2 regions of the Cupriavidus sp. 22TCCZM04-2 genome follow, and region 1 is predicted to be linked to the other one. Evidence: riboswitches for the same ligand, from Rfam matches in the RefSeq annotation. Region 1 holds a riboswitch; the other holds the start of a gene.

Region 1 (5,402 bases):
GTACACGGCGTACATCGACGCCATCACGGCCAGCAGCACCTGCGCGGTGCAGATATTGGAGGTCGCCTTCTCGCGGCGGATATGCTGCTCGCGCGTCTGCAGGGCCAGGCGGTAGGCCTTGTTGCCCTGCGCGTCGATGGTCACGCCGACCAGGCGGCCCGGCATCGAGCGCTTGAACGCCTCCTTCACCGCCATGTAGCCGGCGTGCGGGCCGCCGAAGCCGAGCGGCACGCCAAAGCGCTGCGAGTTGCCCACGGCCACGTCGGCGCCCCATTCGCCAGGCGCGGCAATTAGCGTCAGCGCCAGCAGGTCGGCGGCAGCCACCACCAGGCCGCCCGCGGCGTGCACGGCGTCAGCAATGGCGCGGTAGTCGGTCACGTCACCGTTGACGCCCGGGTACTGCAGCAGCACGCCGAACGCGTGGGCCGAAGCGGCGTCGGCAGCCGGGCCGACCTTTACTTCGATGCCCAGCGGCTTGGCGCGCGTGCGTACCACTTCCAGCGTCTGCGGCAGGACGTCGTCGGCCACGTAGAAGGTGTTCGACGCGTGCTTGTTCACGCGCTGCAGCAGCGTCATGGCTTCGGCCGCGGCGGTGCCTTCGTCCAGCATCGACGCGTTGGCGATGTCCAGGCCGGTCAGGTCCGTGACCATCTGCTGGAAGTTCAGCATGGCTTCCAGGCGGCCTTGCGAGATCTCGGGCTGGTAGGGCGTATACGCGGTGTACCAGGCCGGGTTCTCGAAGATATTGCGCAGGACCACGGCCGGGGTCAGCGTGTTGTAGTAGCCCTGGCCGATAAAGCTCTTCAGGACCTTGTTCTTGCCTGCCAGCTTGCGCAGCTTCGCCAGCGCGGCTTCCTCGGCCAGCGGCTCGGTGAATTCGCCCATCGGCATGCCGTCGCGGCGGCGGATGGCTTCGGGAATCACGGCGTCGATCAGCGCGGCGCGGCTGTTGTAGCCGAGCACCTTGAGCATGTGCTGCTGTTCGGGCGTATCGGGGCCGATATGGCGGGAGGCGAAGGCGTCGCGCGCCTCCAGTGCGGCCAGCGTGGGCCGGTTACCTTGGGCGGCGGTCATGGGAAGCGGGGCGTTCATGGCAAGAACCTCGTTGGGGGCGCGGTGGCAGGTGGTCAGCCATGCCGCCGCGCATCAATACAGTGGCCGGCCCGCGCGGGGCCGGCTGGCTGGCGTCAGGCGCCGACGCTGGCCTTGTAGGCGTCGGCCGACATCAGGCCGTTGACGTCGTCGCTGTTGGCCGGCTTGATCTTGAACAGCCACGCGTCGAAGGCGTTGGCGTTCACGCTTTCCGGCGCGGCCGTGGCGGCCTCGTTGACGGCGATGATTTCGCCGGCCACCGGGGCGTAGATGTCGGAAGCGGCCTTCACCGATTCCACCACGGCGAGCGCGTCGCCGGCGCCGACCGACTTGCCCACTTCGGGCAGTTCCAGGAAGACGATATCGCCCAGCGCGTCCTGCGCGTGGTCGGTGATGCCGATGGTCAGGGTGCCGTCGGCTTCGACGCGCACCCACTCGTGCGACTCGGTGTATTTCAGGTCAGCGGGGAAATTCATGAGGGTTCTCCGGATTCAGATTTGTTCTTGGTTCAGGCGCCTGCCATCGGTCGATGGGCCAGGCGCGATGGGCGACCGTTGAGGTGGGCCGGGGCGTTACCGCCTCAGCTCACGAGTGCCTTGCCATTACGCACAAACGGCAGTTTAACCACAGTCGCCGCGAGTTTGCGGTCGCGGATCTCCACCTGCACGGTGTCGCCCACCGCCACGCCCATCGGCAGGCGCGCGAAAGCGATCGACTGCGACAGGGACGGGCTGAAGGTGCCGCTGGTGATTTCGCCATCACCGGCAGCGGTGAGGACCTTCTGGTGCGCGCGCAGCACGCCGCCTTTGTCGCGCAGGATCAGGCCGGCGAACTGCTGGCGCTGGCCGGCGGCGGCGAGCGCCGCCTTGCCGGTGAAATCGCGCTCGCTCAGCAGGTCCACGGTCCAGGCCAGGCCCGCGTCCAGCGGCGAGGTATTGATATCCATGTCCTGGCCGTACAGGTTCATGCCGGCTTCCAGGCGCAGCGTGTCGCGTGCGCCGAGACCGGCGGGGCGCACGCCTGCGGCGTCGAGCTTCTCCCACACCGCGGCAACGTTCTCGGCCGGCACCACGAGTTCGAAGCCGTCCTCACCGGTGTAGCCGGTGCGCGCGACCATGATCTCGCCGATGGCAGGATCCTGGACCACGATGGCGTTGAAGGGCTTGAGGGCGTCGGATGGCTGGGTGGACGGGAAGGCGCTCCATACCTTGGTGCGGGCGTTCGGGCCCTGCACGGCGACGATGGCGAGCGGCAGCGTGCCGGCTGGCGCTACGTCGTCACGGCGCGGGGTGATCGTCACGCCGCTGCCGGTGGCGTCATTGCGCGCGCGGATCCATTCGATATCGCCCAGCGCGGTACTGGCGTTGACCACCAGGCGGAAGCGGTCCTCGGCGAAGAAATAGACGATCAGGTCATCGATCACGCCACCTTTCTCGTCGAGCATGCAGGAGTACAGCGCCTTGCCGGGCGTCTGCAGCTTGTCGACGTTGTTGGCCAGCAGGCCGCGCAGGAAGGTGCGGGTGTTCGGACCGGCGAGGTCGACGACGCACATATGCGACACGTCGAACATGCCCGCGTCGGTGCGCACGGCGTGGTGTTCCTCGATCTGGGAGCCATAGTTGACCGGCATGTCCCAGCCGCCGAAATCGACCATGCGGGCGCCGAGGGCGCGGTGGATAGCGTTGAGGGGCGTGGCCTGGAGCGTCATGGGAATCCTCGGGGGCAATCTCGGTTTCGAAAACGAAAAAGGGTCATCCGCCGCAGCGCTTGCTTCGCTCGAATAGCGTCGCAATCCGCTGCCGCGGATGACCCCTCTGTCCTCGATACCTGAGAGATTACGAGGTCGCCCCGCCTAGCAGGTCCGATCCTCGCGCGCCCCTTCGGTGGGCACGCTCGCCATGGCTGGCGGGTGCCGCTCTCCAGAGTGCGGCATGCATCGTGTGCATGTTGCATGCCGATCCGAACGGTCCATGGTGCCTGAGAGTTTTCGGGTGATACCCCTTCGGCGGCGCAACGGGTGCGCGCTCTCCCGGTCGGATGCGCGCAATGTACGGGAGGGTCCTGCCTTTGTCAACGCGGCAGGCCCGCCCGTTATTGCCGTAAGCGATTGCCTCAGCGCCGATCAGCGGTGGTGGTGATTATCGTCCGTCACGACGTTACCGACCACGCCGCCAAGCGCGGCGCCGCCGAGCGTACCGACCGCACTACCGTTGGTGAGCACGGCACCGCCGACGCCACCGGCCGCGGCGCCGATTGCGGTATTGCGTTGCTTGGGCGTCATATCGGAACAGCCGCCCACCAGGGCAGCTACCGCAACGCCTACCAGTGTCGCCTTGCCAAGGGCTCGTAGAGTTCTCATGATTGGCTCCGGAAGTGACTTCAATGGGCCCGGGGCAGATCGGAATCCACCCCGCCATACCGATTAGAAGCCGCGATATGCCGCAGGTTTTGGCTCTTACCAAGTGTTACTTCAGTAATATCCGCAGCAAGAAAATAGCGATTTCCGCTGACAGAACGGCCCTGCCGGGCGTGTTAACATGGCCGGCTTCGCGCCGGCCGCCGGCATGCTGCGGCATGTTGCGTACCAGGCGCCTCCGCCGCCCTCCGACGCACCTTCCACGCCAGACATCCCACGCATGACCCACGGCCTGAACGCTGCCCAATCCGAAGCCGTCCGCTACCTGGACGGGCCCTGCCTCGTCCTTGCCGGCGCGGGTTCGGGCAAGACCCGCGTGATCACGCAGAAGATCGCGCACCTGATCGAAGACAAGGGCTTCGAGCCGCGCCATATCGCCGCCGTCACGTTTACGAACAAGGCGGCCAAGGAGATGCAGGAGCGCATCGGCAAGCTGATGGAGGGCAAGACCTCGCGCGAGGGCAAGCGCCTGCCGCTCAAGCAGCTCACGGTGTGCACGTTCCACTCGCTAGGCGTGCAGATCCTGCGCCTGGAAGCCGAGCATGTGGGCCTGAAGCCGCAGTTCTCGATCATGGATTCGGACGATTGCTTCGGCCTGATCCAGGAGCAGCTCGGCACCACCGACAAGAAGCTGATCCGCAGCGTGCAGGGCACCATCTCGCTGTGGAAGAACGGCATGGTCGACCCGGAAGCCGCCATCGCGCAGGCCGCCAACGCCGACGAACACCAGGCGGCGCTGGTCTATCGCAACTACGTGGCCACCCTGCATGCTTACCAGGCCGTGGATTTCGACGACCTGATCCGCCTGCCCGCCGAACTCTTCGCGCGCAATGAAACGGTGCAGCTCAAGTGGCAGAACCGCCTGCGCTATTTCCTGGTCGACGAATACCAGGACACCAACGCGTGCCAGTACCAGCTGCTCAAGCTGCTCGCGGGTGGCTCGCACCTGCGCGCGCCGGCGTTCACGGCGGTGGGCGACGACGACCAGGCCATCTACGGGTGGCGCGGCGCCACGCTGGACAACCTGCGCCTGTTGCAGACCGATTTCCCTGACCTCAAGGTCGTCAAGCTGGAGCAAAACTACCGCTCCACGGTGCGCATCCTGGAGGCGGCCAACGCGGTCATCGCCAACAACCCGAAGCTGTTCGACAAGAAGCTGTGGAGCGAGCACGGCATGGGCGACCCGATCGCCATCCATCCGATGAACGACGAGGAGCACGAGGCCGAGTCCGTCGTGTTCCGCCTGTCCGCCCACAAGTTCGAGCGCCGCGCGCAGTTCCGCGACTACGCCATCCTGTACCGCGGCAACCACCAGGCGCGGCTCTTCGAGCAGATCCTGCGGCGCGAGCGCATTCCGTATGTGCTGTCCGGCGGCCAGAGCTTCTTCGACAAGGCCGAGATCAAGGACATCTGCGCGTACCTGCGGCTGATCGCCAACCCCGACGATGATCCCGCCTTCATCCGCGCCATCACCACGCCGCGCCGCGGCATCGGCAACACCACGCTGGAAGTGCTGGGCACGTTCGCGGGGCAGGCCAAGGTGTCGCTGTTCGAGGCCGCCATGATGGGGGGCATCGAAGCCAGGCTGCAGCCGCGCCAACTCGAGCCGCTGCGCGTGTTCTGCGAATCGATGGTGCGCCTGGCCGATCGCGCGACCAAGGATCCGGCCAGCGTGGTGCTGGACGACATGATGGAAGGCATCCACTACGAGGCCTACCTGTATGACTCGTTCGATGAGCGCCAGGCCCAGTCGCGCTGGACCAATACGCTCGAGTTCCTCGAATGGCTCAAGCGCAAGGGCACGCGGCCCGAGCCGGAGGGCGAGGGCAAAGCCACCGGCTTCGACAATGCGGATGGCTTCGGCAGTGAAGGCAAGAACCTGCTTGAACTGACG
Region 2 (5,402 bases), on a different contig from region 1:
CAGGCAACGCGGCACGGGTCCGCGCATCCGGGACGGGGTGACATCGCAGGGAACATGCCAGGACAAAAAGTGGATCAACATCATCTTTTAGATCATTTGCGTGACAATTAGATATTCACCCGTCTTGATTTCGAGATAGCTCAAAAATAACTGACGAGAAAAGACTCCACTGTGAGACTATTTCGTCTCCAAATCGAGAAGAACAAATGGAAACACTCAGCGAAGCCGGAGACAACGTCCTGGGCAACTACGATTCCGTGGCGCGCCGCGCGATGGAATCGCTGTTCCGCACGTTCGAGAATTTCAGCGAAGGTACGATCGTGGTCGATGTGCAGGGCCGCGTGGTGTGGATCAACAAGCGTTATGCGGCGCGTTTCGGCTTTGCCGATCCGCGGGACGCGATCGGGCTCGACTGCGAGCGGGTCATTCCCAACAGCCTGCTGCGCGAGGTGGTGGCCACCGGCAAGCCGATCCTGCTCGACATCATGGAGGCCGCGCGCGAGCCGATGATCGTGATGCGCCTGCCGATCAAGGACGACGACGGCAATACCGTGGGCGCCGTGGGCTTTGCCCTGTTCGACGAACTCAAGGCCCTGACGCCGCTGCTGTCGCACTACACCCGCGCCCGCGACGAACTGGCCGCCACGCGACGCACGCTGGAGCAGACGCGCCGCGCCAAGTACACCTTCGCGAGCTTCGTCGGCAATTCGCCCGCCACGCTGGAGCTCAAGCGCCTGGCACGCCGCGCGGCGCAGGTCGATGCGCCGGTTTTGCTGCTTGGAGAAACCGGTACGGGCAAGGAACTGCTGGCCCACGCCATTCATGCCGGGTCGCTGCGCGCCGACCGGCCGCTGGTCACCGTCAACGTCGCGGCGATTCCGGACGCGCTGCTGGAAGTTGAATTCTTCGGCGCCGCGCCCGGCGCCTATACCGGCGCGGAGCGCAAGGGACGTGTCGGCAAGTTCGAGCTGGCCGATGGCGGCACGCTGTTCCTCGACGAGATCGGCGACATGCCGCTCTCGCTGCAGGGCAAGCTGCTGCGCGCGCTGCAGGACAAGGAGATCGAGCCGATCGGCTCGAACCGCATCATCCGCTCGGACGTGCGCATCATTGCCGCGACGTCGGCCGACCTGCCCGCGCTGGTGGAGGCGGGCAAGTTCCGGGCGGATCTCTACTACCGCCTCAATGTCGTGCCGATCTGCCTGCCGCCGCTGCGCCTGCGCCAGGCGGACCTGCTGCCGCTGGCCTACGCGATCCTGGAAGAAATCTGCCGGCGCACCGAACGCGATGCGCCGGTGCTGTCCGACTCCGCGCTCGCGCTGATGGGCGAGCACGACTGGCCGGGCAATGTCCGCGAACTGCGCAACACGCTGGAACGGCTGGTGATGATGCACGACGGCGGCGAGGTCGATGCATCGATGCTGGCGCCGCTGCTTGGCCGGCGCGCGGTCACGGCACCGGCTCAAGCGCCCGCCACGCAGCCGGTGGTGACGGATACGCCAGCGCCGTTGCTGCCGCCGGCGCCGCAGGGCTACGCCGATGCCATGGCGCAGTACGAGGCCGCATTCCTGACACAGGCGCTGGCTGCCAGCCGCGGCAACGCGCCGCGCGCGGCCGCGGCCATCGGCATCAGCCGCGCGGCGTTCTACAAGAAGCTGGTGGCGCACCGCGCGGCCGGCCGCATGGCGCCGGCCGGGGCGGCGGAGGACTGAGCGAAGTCAGTGAACCGGGTGGCTGGCGGCGATGGTGTGACTGATCATCGCGGCCGTGGCGGCAGAAAGCGTCCAGCCCAGATGTCCGTGTCCCGTGTTGTAGAACACGCGCGTGGCGCGACCGCGCGCGACCCGAGGCATCATGTCGGGCATCATCGGCCGCAGGCCCGCCCATGGCACCGCCCGCGAAGTCTCGATATCGAAATTGCGCCGCACCCATGACACCAGCGGTGCGATGCGGTCCGCCCGGATATCGCGGTTGTCGCCGTTGAATTCGGCGGTGCCGGCGACGCGGAAACGGTCCACGCCCAGCCGGCTGGTCACGATCTTGGCGCTCTCGTCGAGCAGGCTCACATACGGCGCGTTCTTCACGCTGCGCGCGTCATCGAGATGCACGGTGATCGAATAGCCCTTGACCGGATAGACGTTGAGGCGGTCACCCAGCATCGCGGCGATATGGCGGCTGCCCACGCCGGCGCAGACCACTACGGCGGTTCCCTTGATTTCGTGTTCGCCGCCATCCTGCCCCGAAGCGATGGCGGCTTCCGATGCGCCCACGCGCATCGTGACGCCGTCCGGGCGCAGGTCCACGGCCTTCACGTCGACGCCGTGCAGGAACGTCACGCCAAGCCGCTCGCATGCGCGCGCCAGGCCGCGCGTGAACTTGTGGATGTCGCCGGTGGAATCGGACGGCGTGTAGTAGCCGCCGTAGTAATGGCCCTGCAGGGTCGGCTCGATCGAACGGATCTCTTCCGGCGTGACGGCGTAGCGCTCCAGGCCGCCTTCCACCAGCATCTGGTTGGTACGGCCCGCGGCCTCGAAGCTGGGGCGGTCGTGATAGAAGTGCAGGATGCCGCGGCGCTCCAGATTGAAATCGATCTGCTCGCGCTCCGCCATGTCGAACAGGTGCTGGCGCGCGGCGATGGCCAGGCGCGTGGTCTCGATGGTATTCGCGCGGTAGTTGCGGAGGTTGCCGACGAATTCACCGAGCCACGAGTACTTGTGCCACGACGGACGCGGATTGAGCAGCAGCGGCGCGTCGCGCCGCATCATCCATTTGAAGCCCTTGAGCAGCGTGCCGGCATTGTTCCAGACCTCCGCGTTGCAGGCGGAAAGCTGGCCGCCATTGGCGAATGACGTTTCCATCGCCGGATAGTGGTGACGGTCCAGCACGGTGACGCGATAGCCCTGTTTCGCGAGGGTATAGGCGGTCGTGACGCCGGTAATGCCGGCGCCGATGACGAGCATGTGAGACATGACAGATTGTCCTGAAGCAAGGATGAATTTGACCGTTGCCGGTCCCCTGCCCCATCTGTCCGTGGTACCTGAGAGCTTCGGCATGGCCAACGACCATGCCGTCCCCTTCGGTGGGCGCGAAGCGCCTCTCTCCAGATCTGTACTTGCGACGCCACAGTCCTCGGTGCCTGAGAGTTTCCGGGGCGGTTGCTCCGTCGGCGCCGGACCCGCCAAGCGGCGAGCCGGTCTCTCCTGCGATGTCGCACGACGCCGGAGGTTGATCCGGCGCCGCTTGTTTTTTGACAGGCGAGGGCCTGTCGAGCGGGATGATAGCTTGAAGATGCGGGGGTTGGTGAGTGGGGTTATCCCCCACGGCAGAGGGAGATTGGATTTTTGGGATGATTGGCTTGTCGTGCTTGGCGGCCCTCCAGGAACGACAAGATCAAATCACCCCTTGCGCCAGCATTGCATCCGCAACCTTCACAAAGCCCGCGATATTCGCGCCTTCGACGTAGTTCACATAGCCTCCGTCCTTCTGGCCATGGTGAATGCAGTTCTGGTGGATATCCTTCATGATCGCGTGCAGCTTCTCGTCGACCTCCGCGTGGTGCCACGACAGCCGCATGGCGTTCTGCGACATCTCCAGTCCCGACGTGGCCACGCCACCGGCGTTGCTGGCCTTGCCCGGCGCGTAGAGGATCTTCGCGTCAACGAAGCGGTCCACGGCTTCCAGCGTGGAAGGCATGTTGGCGCCTTCGGCCACGCAGATGACGCCATTGCCGAGCAGGGCCTCGGCGTCGTTGCCATCGAGTTCGTTCTGCGTCGCGCACGGCAGCGCCACGTCGGCGGGCACGTGCCACGGCGTGCGGCCTGCCTCGAACGTCAGGCCATGGCGCGCGGCAAAGTCAGAGAGACGGCCGCGCTCTTCGTTCTTGAACGCCATGACTTCGGCAAGCTGTCCAGCGGTCATGCCCTGCGGGTAATGCAGCACGCCGCCGGAGTCCGACAGCGTCAGCACCTTGGCACCCAGTTCGATAGCCTTTTCAGCGCCGTACTGCGCAACGTTGCCCGAGCCGGAAATCAGCACGCGCAGGCCGTCGAAGCCCATGCCGCGGCGGTGAAGCATTTCCTGCGCGAAGTACACCGTGCCGTAGCCGGTGGCTTCCGGACGCATCAGGCTGCCGCCGTACGCCAGGCCCTTGCCCGTGAACACGCAGGCGGACTGGTTCGACAGCTTCTTCATCATGCCGGCCATGAAGCCGACTTCGCGCGCACCCACGCCGATGTCGCCGGCAGGGATGTCAGTGTCCGGACCCAGGTGGCGGAACAGCTCGGTGACCAGGGCCTGGCAGAAGCGCATCACCTCGGCGTCCGACTTGCCCTTCGGGTCGAAGTCGGAACCGCCCTTGCCGCCGCCCATCGGCAGCGTGGTCAGCGCGTTCTTGAAGGTCTGCTCGAAGCCCAGGAACTTCAGCACCGACAGGTTCACCGTCGGGTGAAAGCGCATGCCGCCCTTGAACGGGCCGATGGCCGAGCTGTGCTGCACGCGGAACGCGCGGTTGACCTGCACGCGGTTCTGGTCGTCGGTCCACGCCACGCGGAACTGGATCACGCGCTCGGGTTCGACCAGGCGCTCGAGCAGCGCCTGGTCGGCATAGCGCGGGTGACGCTCGACAAACGGCCAAAGCGTCATCATGACTTCTTTCACGGCCTGCAGGAATTCGGGCTGGCCGGGGTCGCGCCGGGCTACGCCGGCCAGGAATGCGTCGAGGGAGGGAGAATTCACGGGATGTCTCTGCTGTGCTGGAAAGATCGGCCGCGCCGGATGCGTGCCCGGCTTGCGTGCCGTAAGAATTGCGCGATTCGTGGAACTACCCCGGCCAACGCAATTGTTAATACATTGACGAAATGCGATGAATGTATTAACGGGGCAACACTTTACCACCGTGAAGCGATTTCCCGACAGTCAAAACTGCTTGACCGTTACGCATGCGACCCGAAAATCCCCCCCAAACGGGACTGCGATTAAACGGCATGGCAAGGCGCCGCCACGTCTGTGCGCCCTGCAGTTCCCCGCCAAGCACGATCACGCGGTTGTTGGCCCAGCTCAGTCCATCGTGATCTTGCCCTGCTCGATCACCGTCTTCCAGCGCTTGAGTTCCTGGTTCTCGAACTGCGCGAACTGCTCCGGCGTATTGGCCACCACCTCGAAGCCGCTTTCGGCCAGCTTCTCGCGCATCTTCGGCTCGTTGAGCGCGCCGACCAGCGCGCCATGCAGGCGGCTCTTCACCTCGGGCGACAGCCCGCGCGGTGCGGCAATACCCTGCCACGAATAGACCTCGACGTCCTTCACGCCGCCTTCGGCCATGGTCGGCACATTGGGCAGCACCGCGGCACGCTTGTCCGACGTCACCGCCAGCGCGCGCAACTTGCCGGTGCGGATATGCTGCAGCA

What was found. Region 1 has a riboswitch for glycine ahead of gcvT (glycine cleavage system aminomethyltransferase GcvT). Riboswitches for the same ligand answer to the same signal wherever they lie in the genome.
Region 2: another riboswitch for glycine. It lies ahead of AC3FKG_RS21200 (D-amino acid dehydrogenase); the one in region 1 lies ahead of gcvT (glycine cleavage system aminomethyltransferase GcvT).

The regions. Positions count from the first base shown of each region.
Region 1 is NZ_JBYOJS010000005.1:114,563-119,964, reverse strand. It holds gene gcvP (aminomethyl-transferring glycine dehydrogenase) at 1-1,092, opposite strand, end outside; gene gcvH (glycine cleavage system protein GcvH) at 1,188-1,568, opposite strand; gene gcvT (glycine cleavage system aminomethyltransferase GcvT) at 1,673-2,800, opposite strand; glycine riboswitch at 2,897-3,025, opposite strand; glycine riboswitch at 3,047-3,134, opposite strand; gene AC3FKG_RS10600 (YMGG-like glycine zipper-containing protein) at 3,215-3,451, opposite strand; gene AC3FKG_RS10595 (UvrD-helicase domain-containing protein) at 3,729-5,402, shown strand, end outside.
Region 2 is NZ_JBYOJS010000015.1:105,148-110,549, reverse strand. It holds gene AC3FKG_RS21205 (sigma-54 interaction domain-containing protein) at 207-1,712, shown strand; gene AC3FKG_RS21200 (D-amino acid dehydrogenase) at 1,719-2,969, opposite strand; glycine riboswitch at 3,114-3,213, opposite strand; gene gdhA (NADP-specific glutamate dehydrogenase) at 3,391-4,734, opposite strand; gene AC3FKG_RS21190 (Bug family tripartite tricarboxylate transporter substrate binding protein) at 5,056-5,402, opposite strand, start outside.